Regions from separate parts of the Clostridium sp. JNZ X4-2 genome, predicted to be linked through region 3. Evidence: riboswitches for the same ligand, from Rfam matches in the RefSeq annotation. Region 3 holds a riboswitch; each other region holds the start of a gene.
The links. Region 3 has a riboswitch for S-adenosylmethionine ahead of ACYUJ6_RS07815 (M20 family metallopeptidase). Riboswitches for the same ligand answer to the same signal wherever they lie in the genome.

Region 1 (5,680 bases), 1.5 Mb from region 3:
CAGATATTTAAAAGATGATGCCAGGTATACCTTCCAATTGAGCCCTGCTTCCCAGGATTATAATTATAAATCCCGGGTGGAAAATGCACTTAATACAACTGTAGACAGAATTTTAAAAGATGGAATCGAAGATGATTGGCAGGCATTTGTGGTATACAAGCATGGAAAAGAAGTTCCTTCAAGTTATTTGACCTCTCTGAAAAATACTTTGAGTTCGGCAAAAGCAGATTCTTTAGATCCTACAGACTATGAAAGAATGACAATTGTTCTATCATCCATAGGGCAGGATCCCACGAATTTTGGGGGGGATAATTTAGTAGAAAAAATATACAACAACACAAATATGGACAGTCAAGGGGTAAATGCATACATATTTGGACTTATAGCTCTGGATTCCGGGAATTTTGACCTGCCGGACAATGCGCTGCTGAACAAAGATAAATTAATTGATAAAATAATATCTTCCAAGACAGCAGATAATGGATGGAGCATCACTGACAAAGCGGATACGGATATGACGGCCATGGCTCTCACGGCTCTGGCACCTTATGCAGATAGGCAAGATGTAAAACAGATTATAGATAGTGGAATTGAAAAACTTTCTTCCATGCAGGACAGTGATGGAGGATATTCTTCCATGGGTACAGAAAACAGCCAGAGTTTATCCCAGGTAATAATAGCTCTCTGCAGCAACGGGGTGGATCCTGCAGGAAGTGAGTTCACTAAAAATGGCAGGAATTTAATGGATATGCTTTTAAGCTATCAGGTTGACGGAGGGTTCAGCCTTGACAAACAGACCGGTTATAATTCCCTTTCAACTGAACAGGCTGCTGAGGCTCTGGAAGCCTATAAGCTGTTCAAGGAACAAGGCACTGGCATATATGTATCAAAATAGAAGAATAAGTGCGAAAAGATGATCTCTATATTGTATAGAGGTCATCTCTTTGCATTTCTTTGCATTTCATCTTTTTCAATGAGTTTTATGTTGTAAAGCTAAAAATATAAATCCCAGCCTTCTTCTTTAACCAGGTAATCTGTCCATGCAGTATTATTTTTTGATTCAATTATATATTTAATATCCTTTAATTGATGTGTCAACCATTTTCGAAAATGTCCCAAAATAAGTGAAACATTAGCACCAATAATCAATTGGTGCTCTACTTATTTTAAGTCCTAATTTTAGGTACACTAAACATACCTACTGCTTGATATTTTTTTAAAAAAATGCAGAGGTCGTTTTTGAATCTATTTATTTTAAATTAACATTAGCAAGTCTTACTTGCCCTATGCGCTTGCTTTTCTAGATATGCTTGGAATGATGCTTGCTTCCAAGGGTGACTCATTGGTGGCAGGTAGCGCTTATGTTTTTTAGGGTTATCTTCTACAAAATCAAAATTCTTTGACTTAGTTTCATGAACCTGTAATTCTTCTAAACCATATATTTTATTGCCTACACTGACGTATAAACCATCATTAAAGGCTTTTATAACTAAGGCATCAGTACCTTTTCTAAAGTAAATAGGATGGTTGTTGGCATCAACAAGTTTATAATACTTATTATTGAATTTTACACAATGTCCACAATCAATCTTACGATCTGCTAAAACAGCAAGTGTTAAATTAATTTTATCAATAGATGGTTGTTTTTCAAACACAGATTTGGTATGATTGATTTCAAGAGCAAATTTGGTATTGAATTCTTTTATGTAGTGATTCAAGAATTCATTTGCCTGTTCCAGGCTTGTTACACCTGCTAGCTCAAGTTCTAAGGGTAATCGTGATTGTAATGTTTGGAATAGGCGTTCTACACGACCCTTTGCTTGAGGGACACTACTAGTTTTAATTTCAATACCTAATTGTTTGCAGGCATATCCAAATTGTGTAAAGGTATCCTCCTCTGTAGTTGGAGCTTTCTTTTGTTTGTATTCAAATACAGTTCTTCGATCAGTGAATAACATATATGGGATACCGTATTGTACAAGAATCTGATTCAATACATTGTAATATCCTTTCAGGGTTTCCTGTTCATCAAAGTACCCGCCAACAATAGCACCAGTTGAATCATCAATGGCTATGTGGAGCTGGGATTTAGTGTTTCCAAACCAAAGATGTAAAGATGCATCCATCTGGATCATTTCACCAAAGTAAGCACAACGTGGTCGGCGCGGATGAGCGTCTTCAATAGCAATAATGGATCTATCAATTTCTAACTTATCGTCTGTGGATAAATTGGAACTTTTTTGTTTCTCTAGTAATTCCATTTTCACCCTCATTTTCGTAACACGACAGGCTTTGGGAGATATGATATGTTCAGCCATAAGGATTGTGTTAATAGTGCTAGGAGCAATAGAAATGCCTTCATAAGCAGCTAAAAGCTCAGAGTAGTGTGTAAAGTTTGCTCCATGATATTTAGTTTGATATAAATCAATAATTTTACGTCTAGTCTCTTCTGAAAAGCAATTGATAGGCTTGCGGCCTTTATTCCCGTGGACAAAGAAATCCTTGCCCTTAGCACAATATCCATTTACCATTCTATTCACATGTCTAACAGAACAATCAAGACGAATAGCAGCAGCTTTCTTATTACCATTGGTTTCTACTAATTTTTTAATAATCTTATATTTAAAATCTTCTTTCATACTTAATTCTACCTTTCTAATTATGTCCACCTCATTTCTTATTGTCATGAGGTATATTCTAACATTATTTTTTATTTATTTGGGACATAATCGCAAATGGTATACTAAGACATTATCACAAATCAATCATATTATATATTTAATATCCTTTAATTGATGTTGACAAAAAAGATAAAAGCTTGTATAGTATATACAAGTTATACATAGACTGTTTAGCTGGAAAAGCTGGAGGTCAGATTTTAATTGTGTATTTAATTTAATAGTGGATTCTTATCAAGAGTGACTGAGGGACTGGTCCTATGACGTCCAGCAACCTAAATGCGATTTATTATATTGTATTTAACGGTGCTAATTCCAGCAGGTTAAACCTGAGAGATGAGAAATGGAATTGAGCTTCTCATAGGTTTACTATAAGAGGTTTTTTGTGATTTTAGATATAATTTTAAAATGATGTACTTAGTTGACCAGATATACTAGAGACTATGCAGGTTCATTTATTGAATGCTGCATGGTCTTTTTTTAAAAAAATTTTTTGAAATAAGAAAATAATTTCGGGTATTAATGTGAGGTTGTGGGGAATTGAGATTAAAGAGATAAAATTTGATTTATGAGCTGGAAATTGAAGTGGCAGAATTATTGAAAAGTATAAGAAATTATAAATAACATTTAAATTGGAGGATGATTTTATGAGTAAGGAATTTAGAATAGGGACAAAAGCTGTACAATCTGGATATTTCCCTAAATCAGGAGAATCAAGAGTAGTTCCTATAGTACAGAGCACATCTTACAGGTATGACACATTTGATGAAGTTGGAAATGTTGCAGCAGCAAAAACTCCGGGATATTTATATACAAGGATAGGAAATCCTACAGTTACTGATCTGGAAAAAAAATATGTGGAATTGCAGGGCGGAATTGAAGCAGTAGCAACATCTTCAGGGCAGTCTGCTGTGGTCTATTCCATAATAAACATAGCTAATGCCGGTGATAACATTATTGCAAGTTCCAAATTATATGGGGGAACTTATAATCTTTTTAATGCAATTTTGCCCAAGTTAGGTATCAAGGTATCTTTTGCTGATCCGGAAGCCTCTGAGGAAGAAATACTATCTCTTGCTAAAGAAAATACTAAGCTTATATATGGAGAAACAATAGGAAATCCAGGGCTTAATGTTCTTGATTTTGATAAGTTTTCATCAGTGGCAAAAAAACTGGATATACCATTTGCTGTAGATAATACTATTGCTACTCCTTATTTGATCAATCCATTTGAATATGGTGCCAACATTGTAGTACATTCAACAACTAAATATTCAGATGGACATGCAGTAGCTTTAGGTGGAATAATCATTGATGGTGGTAATTTCAATTGGGCAAATGGAAAGTTCCCTGACTATACAACTCCAACAGGGCCAACTGATTTAATATTTGTAGATGAATTTAAAGAAAGAGCATTTTCCGGTAAGTTAAGAGTAAATCTAGTTGAAGAGTTTGGTGCAGCACAAGCTCCGTTGAATGCATTCTTAACAATTTTAGGATTGGAAACTTTGCATTTAAGAATGGAAAGACACTGCTCAAATGCATTAAGTCTGGCTAAATACCTCTCAAGACATCCTAAAGTTGAGTGGGTAAAGTATCCTTATCTGAAATCGGATAAGGAGTATGATAGAGCTAAAAAATATTTAAGAGGAGGTGCTAGTGGGATTTTGACTTTTGGTGTAAAAGGAGGTATTGAAGCGGCAAAAAAAGTAGGGGAGAGTTTAAAGGTGGCTTCCATAGTTGTTAATCTGGGAGATGTGAGAACATATGTGATTCATCCTGCAAGTACAACACATATTGCACTTAATGAAGAGCAGCAGAGATCTGCAGGTGTAACACCTGAATTGATTAGAGTATCTGTAGGAATTGAGGATATTGAAGATATAATAGCAGATTTTGAACAAGCTCTAGATAAAATCTGACATATGCAGATTAGAAAAATATATTCTCTGGAGGTATATATATTATGTGTAACAGTATAGAATATAAATCTGAAACGTTTTTTTACAGAGATCAGCAGAATGTAAAACTTTTTACTAAAAAATGGTTGCCATGTGATGAATCTAGAATAAAGGGAATTATACAGGTAGCACATGGAATGGGTGAAACTGCTGATTATTATAGGGAATTCAGTGTGAATATGGTTAAATTGGGTTTTGCCGTATATGTTAATGAAGCCCGTGGTCATGGGAGGACAGCGGGAAACATAAATGAACCATCTTATGAAGAAAGTGCAGGTTATATGGGTGAGGATGGAATATCGTGGATGGTAGAAGATATTAAATTATTAACGGATATTATAAAAATTGAAAATCCAGGGTTACCAAATTTCCTTTTAGGACATAGCTTGGGATCTGTGCTGGCTCAGATATATGCATATAAATATGGAAGTAAAGTAAATGGGATTATATATTCTGGAACTACCGGGCCAATTGATGGAAGAAGAATAGAAAAATTGATTGAAGTAGTGGAAGAAGAGGTTGCCCAGGTTGGAAGAAAGGGTAAAAGTGTAAAAACTGCAGATTATTTTTTTAGACATTATAATGATAAATTTCAGCCTGCAAAGACAGATTATGACTGGCTCACCAGTGACTTCACCATGCTTGAAAATACATTAAGCTCTCCTTATGCAGCCATAGATTATAAAGTTGGATATTATGAAGATTTCATCTATGCTTTAAAAAATTTGCATAGAGAAGAAGTTATTAAAAAAATACCTAAAGATCTGCCTATAATTTCCATATCGGGAAATGATGATCCTTTTGGGAACTACGGAGAAAGCATAAAAACACTATTTCAGACATATAAAAAATTTGGAATAAAGGATACAACATATAAAACATATAAAAATGGAAGGCATGAGATGCTGAGGGAAGTGAATAGAGATGAAGTAATCAGGGATCTATATAATTGGCTGTGCAGCCATATATAAAAAATAACTATAAATTGCTCACTGGAAAACCGGAGGCTTTAAGCAAAACATTTAATTGCTTAAAGCCTTT
Region 2 (5,680 bases), 1.6 Mb from region 3:
CCGAAAGATTGCCTAAGATAAATCCACAGGTTGCACAAGAGGCTAAGAGTATATTGAATTATAATAAGGCAGAAAGACACATAAGAGGTGGAGAGGCCACTAAAATGAAATATAAAGCTATTGAAGGTTAAAAACATTCCCATTATAATTAGAATATGATATGATAATAAATAGTAAATAAATTTACGTTTTTATTACGAAAAGCAAGTTGGATTAGGAGTGAAAAAAGGGATGTTTTTTAATATAGGAACTGATATGGGAATAGATTTAGGTACGGCTACAGTGCTTGTGTATATTAAGGGCAAAGGTGTAATATTAAAAGAACCTTCGGTTGTTGCCATAGATAAAAGTAAAAACAGAGTACTGGCAGTGGGAGAAGAAGCATGGCAGATGATAGGCAGAACGCCGGGTAACATTGTTGCCATTCGACCATTAAAAGATGGAGTTATATCTGATTACGATGTAACAGAGAAGATGTTAAAGTATTTTATAGAAAAAGCTTGTGGAAAAAAAAGAATGTCAGCACCGCGGATAGTTATTTGTATTCCCTGTGAGGCTACTGAGGTTGAAAAAAGAGCTGTAATTGATGCAGCTAAAAATGCAGGCGCAAAGAAGGTGTTTTTAATTGAAGAGCCCCTGGCTGCAGCTATAGGAGCTGGAATCGATATAACTAGGGCAAGTGGAAGCATGGTAATAGACATAGGTGGCGGAACTACTGATGTGGCCATAATTTCACTGGGGGGAATAGTAGTAAGATCCTCAATTAAAGTGGCAGGAGACAAGTTTGATGAAGCCATAATGAAATATATTAGGAAAGAACATAAATTGATGATTGGAGAGAGGACTTCGGAAGACTTAAAGATAAATATAGGTTCTGCATTTAACAAAGATGAAGAAACAAGTATGGAAATAAGAGGGAGAGATCTAATCACAGGACTTCCCAAGAATATGGAAGTATCATCTAAAGAAATGAGAATAGCATTGAAGGAGACTGTAAATTCCATAGCAGATACGGCTAGGGCGGTATTGGAAAAAACTCCTCCAGAATTATCTGCTGACATAGCTGAAAAAGGTATTGTTATGACTGGAGGAGGGGCCTTGCTAAACGGATTAGGTGATTTAATACAGGAGGTAACTCATGTACCTGTTTATGTAGCTGAAGATCCGGTATCCTGTGTAGCTTTAGGTACAGGAAAGGTTCTTGAGTATTTGGACAAAATGGAAGTCATTTTTACTGGTGATGATATAACCTTAATAGATTGAAAATGTTTTATTGGTGTTAAAAAATTTGTCTATATATCTACAATAAGATATTATTATAATAGAGATAATATGAATGAATTAGTGAATAAAGTATTACTTCAGCCATATTTAAAATTAGATTCAAACGTATATTGCTGGTATTGCTGAATATATCCTCATTGCCATTTGAATCAACTATGCCTATTATTGAGGAGTCTCCTACATTGGGAAGAGATTTTCCCACTCCTTTGCCGGGATGAACAGGAAAGTCTCTTGCCTGTATTTCTCCAATGGTTTTGGAATCTCCTAAACAGGCATCAATACCTATAATGTTGCTATGGGGATGAAGCAATTTTATTTCATTTAGTCTACTTTCAATGTTTAAAGCATGTATGGGCTCTGAAATTGTACCATAAACCGGCAGGGGAAAGTGCTTGCACTTTAGCAGGGTACCTACTAAAGGGCCAAGACAGTCCCCTATATATCTATCTGTACCTATACATACGATGATGGTATCCTTGTTGATGTGATCTTTTAAAAAATAGGCTAAATCGTAATATGCCAGTGGATTCTTATAGTTGGATTTTACTTTATTCAATATATTTCACCTTCTTTATGTGTATGCAGTGCCTATGGATAGTATCCAAAGAGAATACTATATATAATTTATATGATGGAATTATGTAAATTATTATGTCTAAATCACAGGTATGTGATTTCTGAAGGAATAACGAGATACATGAAGAAATAAACATTTAACATTAGATTTTAATGTAATATGAAATTTGAAAATAATTGCACAAAAATGTATACTAAACTACGTTAAACGCCTTTATGTTCTATTTTAGTGTACTTATATGAAATAAATAAGCTGGCATAGCTCAGCAGGTAGAGCAACTGACTTGTAATCAGTAGGTCGTGGGTTCGAAGCCTACTGCCAGCACCAAATGTGGAGGAATTCCCGAGTGGCCAAAGGGGGCAGACTGTAAATCTGTTGTCAGTGACTTCGATGGTTCGAATCCATCTTCCTCCACCAAATATTGGGGGCGCATAGCTCAGCTGGGAGAGCATCTGCCTTACAAGCAGAGGGTCACAGGTTCGAGCCCTGTTGTGCCCACCACATTATAACAAAATAAGCTGGCATAGCTCAGCAGGTAGAGCAACTGACTTGTAATCAGTAGGTCGTGGGTTCGAAGCCTACTGCCAGCACCAAATGCGGAGGAATTCCCGAGTGGCCAAAGGGGGCAGACTGTAAATCTGTTGTCAGTGACTTCGATGGTTCGAATCCATCTTCCTCCACCATAAAAAGCACTGTTAGGGTGTTTTTTATTTTATTAAAATTTTTATAATTGTTGTAAATCAATAATATAGACTCTTATCCAGAGAGGCGGAGGGAAAAAGGCCCGATGAAACCCGGCAACCAGTAGAAGTTTTGCCAAGGTGCCAATTCCTGCAAGTTAATTTTGCAAGATAAGAGAGCAGTTAATTATTTAACCTCTTCTTATTTGAAGAGGTTTTTATTTTTTATACAGTATGGAGGTATTGAAAATGAAAAAATTATTTACGTCTGAGTCAGTTACAGAAGGTCATCCAGATAAAATGTGCGATCAAATTTCAGATGCAATTCTGGATGCCATATTAAAACAAGACCCGTATGGAAGAGTAGCATGTGAAACTGCTACTACTACAGGTATGATTTTGGTTATGGGAGAGATATCAACTAAATGCTATGTAGATATTTCTAAAATAGTTAGGAAAACTGTAAAGGAAATAGGATACACCAGAGCCAAATATGGATTTGATTGTGATACCTGCTCAGTGCTGAGCTCAATTGATGAACAATCATCAGATATAGCTATGGGAGTCAATCAATCCCTGGAAGCCAAAAAAGGACAGATGGAGGAAACAGATGCCATAGGAGCAGGAGATCAAGGTATGATGTTTGGATTTGCCACTAATGAAACTCCGGAATATATGCCTATGCCCATAAGTTTGGCTCATAAGCTGGCAAAAAGACTGGCACAGGTTAGAAAGGATGGAACTTTAAGGTACTTGAGACCAGACGGAAAAACTCAGGTGACTATAGAATATGATGATAATAAACCCATTAGAGTTGATACTATAGTTGTATCTGCACAGCATGATGAACTGGTAACTAAAGAACAAATTGAAAGTGATATAATTGAACATGTTATAAAGCCTGTTGTGTCACAGAAGTTTCTGGATGAAAATACCAAATACTTCATAAATCCAACAGGTAGATTTGTAGTTGGCGGACCTCAGGGAGACTCTGGTCTTACAGGAAGAAAGATAATAGTGGACACCTATGGCGGATATGGAAGACATGGTGGTGGAGCATTTTCAGGGAAGGATCCAACCAAGGTGGATAGATCAGCTGCTTATGCTGCAAGATGGGTGGCAAAAAATCTGGTAGCTGCTGGTGTTGCAGATAAGTTGGAAATACAGCTTGCATATGCTATAGGTGTGGCAAAACCCGTATCTATAACTATTGATACTTTCAACACTGGAAAAGTATCAGAAGAGAAAATAGTTAATATAGTAGAGAAGGTATTTGATTTAAGACCAGCTGTTATAATAAGGGACTTGGATTTGAGAAGGCCAATATACAGACAGGTTGCAGCTTATGGGCATTTTGGAAGAACCGATATAGATTTACCCTGGGAAAAATTGAATAAGGTTGATGATATAAAAAAATATATCTAGAATTGTAGAAGCTCTGTATGTAAATTTACAGAGCTTTTTTTAAGCTAAACTTATGTGCTATAATTATATTCAAAGATATAGATTTTATATGTTTGTTAAAGTGGGAGAGAGCTTATGCAGGATTTACAGGGAATTGTAGAAGATATAATATTTCAAAATAAAGACAATGGATATGTAGTTGCTAAGATGAAAAAAAAAGAAGATACAGTAACTATAGTGGGATGCATACCTTATATAACAGAAGGACAAAACTTGAAGGTTTTAGGAGAATGGGTATTACATCCTCACTTCGGGCGCCAGTTTAAGGTCCAGGTTTGTGAAGAAATAGTACCTGATACTGCTATGGGTATAGAAAGGTATTTATCCTCGGGAATTATATCTGGTATAGGACCTGTTACTGCCAGAAAAATAGTTAAAAAATTTGGAGAAGATACTCTTCATGTGCTGGATGACAACATAAACAGACTGAGGGAAATAGAAGGTATAGGAGAAAAAAAGATAGCTTTAATAGCAGAATCTTATTCCAGACAAAATGAAATAAGAAATGTAATGATATTTTTACAAACTTATGGAGTGACTCCAAACCAATGTGTAAAAATACACAAAAAATTTGGAGCTGATTCAATACGCAAAGTAAAAGAAAACCCATATATCCTTACGGAAGAAATAGGAGGCATAGGATTCAAAACAGCGGACAGAATAGCAAGGAGCCTTGGAATAGAAAGAAACTCCCCCTTTAGAATACAAAGTGGAATAAGATATGTGGTAAATCAGTTCTGCACTTTGGGGAATACTTATATGCCCATAGATAAACTTATTAAAGAAGGAGAAGGCATACTTGGAGTAACTAAAGCGGAGTTAGAAGAAAATATATATGAAAACTCTATAAATGGGAAGATAAAGCTGGAGCAATATGATGACAATCTCTGTGTATTTCCAATGACATATTATTATTGTGAATTAAGTGTAACCAAAAAAATTTTAACCCTTGCTTTCAGTGATTACAAGGACATAGGTTTTGATGTGGATGAAGAAATTAAAAATTTTGAAGACAAAAATCATATTGAATTTGCACCTTCTCAGAAAGATGCTATTAGGGGAGCAGTAAAAAATGGTGTAGAAATAATAACAGGTGGGCCAGGCACAGGCAAAACCACCATAATCAATTGTATAATTCAATTATTTGAAAAGGCAAATTACAAGGTACTTATGGGAGCGCCTACTGGCAGGGCGGCCAAAAGAATGTCAGAAGCTACTGAAAGAGAAGCAAAAACCATACATAGATTACTGGAGATGGGGGTGGAGAATGATAAAGAAGCCATGTTTTTCTCAAGAGGAGAGGAATCACCCCTTCAATGTGATGTGGTAATTATAGATGAAGCTTCCATGATAGATATAATGCTTATGAATAATTTATTAAGGGCCATTTCAGTTGGGACCAGACTTATAATAGTAGGAGATGCACAGCAGCTTCCTTCAGTGGGACCGGGAAATGTACTCCGGGATTTTATAGATAGTAATTGTATTAAAGTAGTTAGGTTGAAGGAAATATTTAGGCAGTCAAAAGAAAGCATGATTATAGTAAATGCCCATAAGATAAATTCAGGAGAAATGCCTATCTTGAATAAAAGACTCAAGGATTTTTATTTTATAAGGTGTAAAAAACCTTCAGATATATTGGATACAGTGATAAGCCTGATTAACAGAAGATTGC
Region 3 (5,680 bases):
ATGGAGCAAACTTTACACACTACTCTGAGCTTTTAGCTGCTTATGAAGGCATTTCTATTGCTCCTAGCACTATTAACACAATCCTTATGGCTGAACATATCATATCTCCCAAAGCCTGTCGTGTTACGAAAATGAGGGTGAAAATGGAATTACTAGAGAAACAAAAAAGTTCCAATTTATCCACAGACGATAAGTTAGAAATTGATAGATCCATTATTGCTATTGAAGACGCTCATCCGCGCCGACCACGTTGTGCTTACTTTGGTGAAATGATCCAGATGGATGCATCTTTACATCTTTGGTTTGGAAACACTAAATCCCAGCTCCACATAGCCATTGATGATTCAACTGGTGCTATTGTTGGCGGGTACTTTGATGAACAGGAAACCCTGAAAGGATATTACAATGTATTGAATCAGATTCTTGTACAATACGGTATCCCATATATGTTATTCACTGATCGAAGAACTGTATTTGAATACAAACAAAAGAAAGCTCCAACTACAGAGGAGGATACCTTTACACAATTTGGATATGCCTGCAAACAATTAGGTATTGAAATTAAAACTAGTAGTGTCCCTCAAGCAAAGGGTCGTGTAGAACGCCTATTCCAAACATTACAATCACGATTACCCTTAGAACTTGAGCTAGCAGGTGTAACAAGCCTGGAACAGGCAAATGAATTCTTGAATCACTACATAAAAGAATTCAATACCAAATTTGCTCTTGAAATCAATCATACCAAATCTGTGTTTGAAAAACAACCATCTATTGATAAAATTAATTTAACACTTGCTGTTTTAGCAGATCGTAAGATTGATTGTGGACATTGTGTAAAATTCAATAATAAGTATTATAAACTTGTTGATGCCAACAACCATCCTATTTACTTTAGAAAAGGTACTGATGCCTTAGTTATAAAAGCCTTTAATGATGGTTTATACGTCAGTGTAGGCAATAAAATATATGGTTTAGAAGAATTACAGGTTCATGAAACTAAGTCAAAGAATTTTGATTTTGTAGAAGATAACCCTAAAAAACATAAGCGCTACCTGCCACCAATGAGTCACCCTTGGAAGCAAGCATCATTCCAAGCATATCTAGAAAAGCAAGCGCATAGGGCAAGTAAGACTTGCTAATGTTAATTTAAAATAAATAGATTCAAAAACGACCTCTGCATTTTTTTAAAAAAATATCAAGCAGTAGGTATGTTTAGTGTACCTAAAATTAGGACTTAAAATAAGTAGAGCACCAATTGATTATTGGTGCTAATGTTTCACTTATTTTGGGACATTTTCGAAAATGGTTGACATATGTAATGTTAATTTTTTATTATTGACAAAAATAATTATAAGTTCTATTATGTTTATTAGTCAATCAAATATATAAAATTCTTATCCAGAGAGGTGGAGGGAATGGCCCTTTGAAACCTCGGCAGCAGATCCTATTTAGGATACTGTGCCAATTCCAACAAGTTTATTCTTGAAAGATAAGAGGGGAAATCTACAAATTATCTCTTCTTTATTTCAAAGAAGATTTTTTTATTTAAAGAGGAGGTCAATATTATGAGTATAGACATTATTAAAAATTTTCAACATGAAATAATCAATGAAATTGAAAACAGGAAAGACACTTATATAAATATAAGTCACCTGATACACAATCATCCCGAAATAGGAAACCAGGAATTTTTTTCTTCCAAATTGCTTATAAACACCTTGGAGAAAGAAGGTTTTTCCATAGAAAAAGCTGTGGCAGGACACCCGACTTCCTTTATAGCCAGGAAAAAGTCAAATAAAAATTCTGGTGCCGTTATAGGCTATTTAGCCGAATATGATGCTCTTCCTAATTTAGGCCATGCCTGCGGTCACAACATCATAGGTACGGCAAGTACAGCAGCAGCTATTTCCCTGTCAAAGCTCATAGATAAAATTGGCGGAGAAATTTTAGTATTTGGCACCCCTGCCGAAGAGGGCGGAGAAAACGGCAGTGCAAAAGCAAGCTTTGTAAAGCATAATTTATTTCATGGCGTAGATGCATGTATGATGATCCATCCTGGAAATAATAATTATAAAACAGTCAAGTCTCTGGCCAACGATCCTATCCAATTTGAGTTTATAGGACAAGCAGCTCACGCAGCAGCTTGTCCCGAAAAAGGTATAAATGCACTGGATGGAGTGATTCAATTATTCAATGGAATAAATGCCTTGAGACAGCATGTCACAAGTGATGTGAGAATACATGGCATTATAACTGACGGGGGGTATGCACCAAATATAGTTCCCGATTATGCCAAGGCCAAATTCTTTATACGTGCTGCTGAAAGAAGCACTTGTGATGAGGTCACAGAAAAGGTTATAAATATTGCCAAAGGGGCAGCTTTAATCACCGGGGCTAAAGTCAACATAAGCTTCTTCCAAAACAAAATAGATAATTTTCTACTAAACAGTAAATTCGATGAAGTATTTGCAGAGAATCTTAAATTACTTGGAATTAATCTGGATAATAAAATACCTGAAGGTCTTGGTTCCACGGATGCAGGTAATGTAAGTCATGTGGTTCCCACTATCCACCCACATATAAAAATTGGTGATGACAAATTAGTAGGACATACTCCTGAATTTCGTGAGGCGGCAATATCAAAACAGGGTGATGAAGCCCTTTTAATTGGAATTAAAGCACTAGCTCTCACAGGGCTCACTCTGCTGACAGATAAAAACAAGCTTACTGCAATTAAGGAAGAATTCAATAGGCAACATTCTTAAGAATGTACACAGGTTGGAAATTACTATGGGATTATATCCTGTAGTAATTTCTATTTTTAGTTTAGAATACCTTCTCTGTAAACTTTGTCATAATCTGAAGAATGCAGCACAACCGAAAGCAATCAATAAACATTATTGTTCATTTCTTCTCCTTTTCTTCCCGGCACCGTGGCAATAATAAATTTCTATTTTTCATTGTCACTATAAATTTTGTAACGTAAGTTACAGAAGTTAAACATTCCACATGTTAACATGTAAACATATGAAAAGATAAAAAACAATAATACAAGTTATTTCAAGGAGGTCCTATTTATGAATACTGGAAATTTAGAAAGACAGCACAATGAAATAATGAATTTAATTGATTATGTATTGCAGAACATTAAAAATCATGCTGTAGATGAAAATTTAAATGAAATTGTCAGGAGCATAAACACTATAAGCGGTAAACTCAGAATACATCTATTCAATGAAGACAAATATTTGTATCCCCCTCTTTCAAGCAGTCCAAATAAATCACTGAATATATTTGGTGAAAAATACAGCGAGGAAATGAAAGAAGTTACTGAACTATATAATAATTATAAATCAAAATATAATACCCCCAATAAAATTAAAAATAGCATTGATAAGTTTTGTGAAAATACAGAACAAATTTTTAAAATTTTATCAAATAGAATAGAAAGAGAAGAAAAAGAACTGTATCCTTTATTAAATGATACAAAAATATTATGATACCCATATTATTATAATAGTACAAAACTAGATGGCAGCACAGATTTTCCCTTCGTCCTATTATAAATAGGGCAAAGGTTTTTTAATTTCCTCAAATACACATGGGAAAAATTGGTATCAAATTTCAGAAAATATGAATCTTATCCTGTATTTTCTGTTTTACTAGTGGAATTCTGAAGTTCCAGCTTCCTTTTAATCCATCCAATCCTTCATATAATCTTTATTTGTTAAATCCTTATCTAAACTAACTTCAGAAATTACATAAAAAGCTGCTTCATCATAAGCTATTTCTTTTATTGCTATAGTAACCCCTTTATCATGAACTCCTTTATTTATCTGGACCAACACATTACTCAACTTAGATAAGTTTTTAAATTCATTATACTTTACTTTATTAAACAAAGAGTTAACCCCTGCAAGTTTATTCACTGAATTCCATCTAAAGCATCATCATCATTTTTCAGTATGGCAATGGATACTCTATATAGATCTTTTTCATAGTTCTTTACCAGTTTATTCCCAGACCTACTCCAACTTCTCTCACAGGTAAAAATTTATTTATCTCCGATTTAACGGCAAAGGATGTACAGTGGCAGGGATATAACTCTTTTATATTGTTTCGTCTTAAATAATTAACAGTCTTATTAACCTGATCATCTATTTCAAATAAGTGAAATCCACCTATAACTCCCAATACTCTATTATCTTTACATATTTTTTTTGCATATTCTATTATATTGCATATTCCACTATGAGAACATCCGGTAATAATATAAAGGCCATTTTTACTTTTATATGCAAGTGCTGTATCATCCATCAGATAATCATTAGCCAAAACTCCATCAATCTTTTGTTTTCCAATAGGTCTTCTTCTTTCAAAATCATTTGTTTGAGGTATTTCTCCTAAAAAAATTATATGCTCACTGACTTTCTTAGGTTCTCTTGAAAGTATTAAATTGCACTTTTTTTCTAATTCTCCTTGTAAAATGGGCGAACAGATTTTCAAATTTCCTTCAAATTTTTCTCTAAAAGCATCTGAATGTGCGATAATGTTTATATTGTTTTTATACTGCTGCTCAAAATAATATTTTAACCCTCCAGTGTGGTCATTATGGCCATGTGAAATAACTATGGTATTTACTTTTTCCAAATCTATGCCTAGTGAAGCGGAATTTCTGAGAAATATATCAGAATAACCTACATCAAATAACAGTATAGTATCCTCGTCTTCGATATAATATGAAACAGCAGGTTCACCATAATAATATTGGTCAATATATGTATTATTATCCACTAAAACTTTTAATTTCACTTCTGCATCTCCCCTTCTTGAAATCATCTATATTTTTTCATTTTATTCACTCTATCTGAAATCTGTACGAATCTGTCGTCTTCCCTTACTGGATCAAATATATCATCCTCAAGAAGCTTGCTCATATTTTCATACATATCCAGTGTAAACCCTGGCTTGTTTCCCGAAAGCTCATCAAAACACCATGCAGAAGAAATTTTCTCTTTTTTGTTTAGGTTGTTTACCTCAATATACTCTATCCATTTTTCAAGCATGCCGAAAGCCTTTTCCTTTTCTCCCATTTTTAAATACACATTTGCAAAATTCATATATTCTATATGAAGTCCAAGTACAGCCTCGGCTTCAGGTGAAAATGCCCTTTTAATATCAATTGCCGTATTGAGATATCTTTCCACTAATTTAAGATCATTCTTGTCTTCACAGTAGGATTTTGCAAGACACATTAAAATAAGACTCACATAAAATATATCCTTCCAAAGCTGTCCCTGAAGTATTTTGCGTCCTTTGTTTAAAGTTTTCTTCTTTATCCTCTCAGTCCTATCATGACTCAATTATATTTTAATTGATACTCATTTTCAATATATATTTTTAATTATCAACAGCTTTTGATTTTTTCTCTTGTAATATTGTAATTTTTTCATCAACTTCAATCAAATAAGCTTTAAGTTCTTTTATCTCATTTAAAATATGCTGTTTGTGTAAAGTAAAAATTTTTAGCCTCTCATCTATGGAACTTACCTTATTGTCACATTTGCACAGACAATTTTGAATATCTTTAAGGGACATTCCTGTTTTTTTAAGACAGTTTATTATATTTAATCTCTTTATATCGCTGTCAATAAAACATCGATGCCCTCCCTCAGTCCTT

Region 1: it holds a riboswitch for S-adenosylmethionine, as region 3 does, so the genes downstream of both, ACYUJ6_RS15130 (O-acetylhomoserine aminocarboxypropyltransferase/cysteine synthase family protein) here and ACYUJ6_RS07815 (M20 family metallopeptidase) in region 3, are expected to answer to the same signal.
Region 2: it holds a riboswitch for S-adenosylmethionine, as region 3 does, so the genes downstream of both, metK (methionine adenosyltransferase) here and ACYUJ6_RS07815 (M20 family metallopeptidase) in region 3, are expected to answer to the same signal.

Annotation. Positions count from the first base shown of each region.
Region 1 is NZ_CM142685.1:3,138,692-3,144,371, reverse strand. Features, by position in the region: gene ACYUJ6_RS15140 (prenyltransferase/squalene oxidase repeat-containing protein) at 1-895, shown strand, start outside; gene ACYUJ6_RS15135 (ISNCY family transposase) at 1,266-2,639, opposite strand; SAM riboswitch class I at 2,907-3,021, shown strand; gene ACYUJ6_RS15130 (O-acetylhomoserine aminocarboxypropyltransferase/cysteine synthase family protein) at 3,326-4,600, shown strand; gene ACYUJ6_RS15125 (alpha/beta hydrolase) at 4,645-5,610, shown strand.
Region 2 is NZ_CM142685.1:3,244,320-3,249,999, reverse strand. Features, by position in the region: gene spoIIID (sporulation transcriptional regulator SpoIIID) at 1-131, shown strand, start outside; gene mreB (rod shape-determining protein MreB) at 232-1,263, shown strand; gene yyaC (spore protease YyaC) at 1,301-1,840, opposite strand; tRNA gene ACYUJ6_RS15625 (tRNA-Thr) at 2,113-2,188, shown strand; tRNA gene ACYUJ6_RS15620 (tRNA-Tyr) at 2,194-2,278, shown strand; tRNA gene ACYUJ6_RS15615 (tRNA-Val) at 2,287-2,362, shown strand; tRNA gene ACYUJ6_RS15610 (tRNA-Thr) at 2,379-2,454, shown strand; tRNA gene ACYUJ6_RS15605 (tRNA-Tyr) at 2,460-2,544, shown strand; SAM riboswitch class I at 2,615-2,719, shown strand; gene metK (methionine adenosyltransferase) at 2,791-3,966, shown strand; gene recD2 (SF1B family DNA helicase RecD2) at 4,081-5,680, shown strand, end outside.
Region 3 is NZ_CM142685.1:1,605,437-1,611,116, reverse strand. Features, by position in the region: gene ACYUJ6_RS07820 (ISNCY family transposase) at 1-1,139, shown strand, start outside; SAM riboswitch class I at 1,392-1,496, shown strand; gene ACYUJ6_RS07815 (M20 family metallopeptidase) at 1,566-2,765, shown strand; gene ACYUJ6_RS07810 (hemerythrin domain-containing protein) at 3,078-3,500, shown strand; gene ACYUJ6_RS07805 (DUF4179 domain-containing protein) at 3,693-3,929, opposite strand; gene ACYUJ6_RS07800 (MBL fold metallo-hydrolase) at 4,006-4,812, opposite strand; gene ACYUJ6_RS07795 (hypothetical protein) at 4,836-5,270, opposite strand; gene ACYUJ6_RS07790 (MerR family transcriptional regulator) at 5,401-5,680, opposite strand, start outside.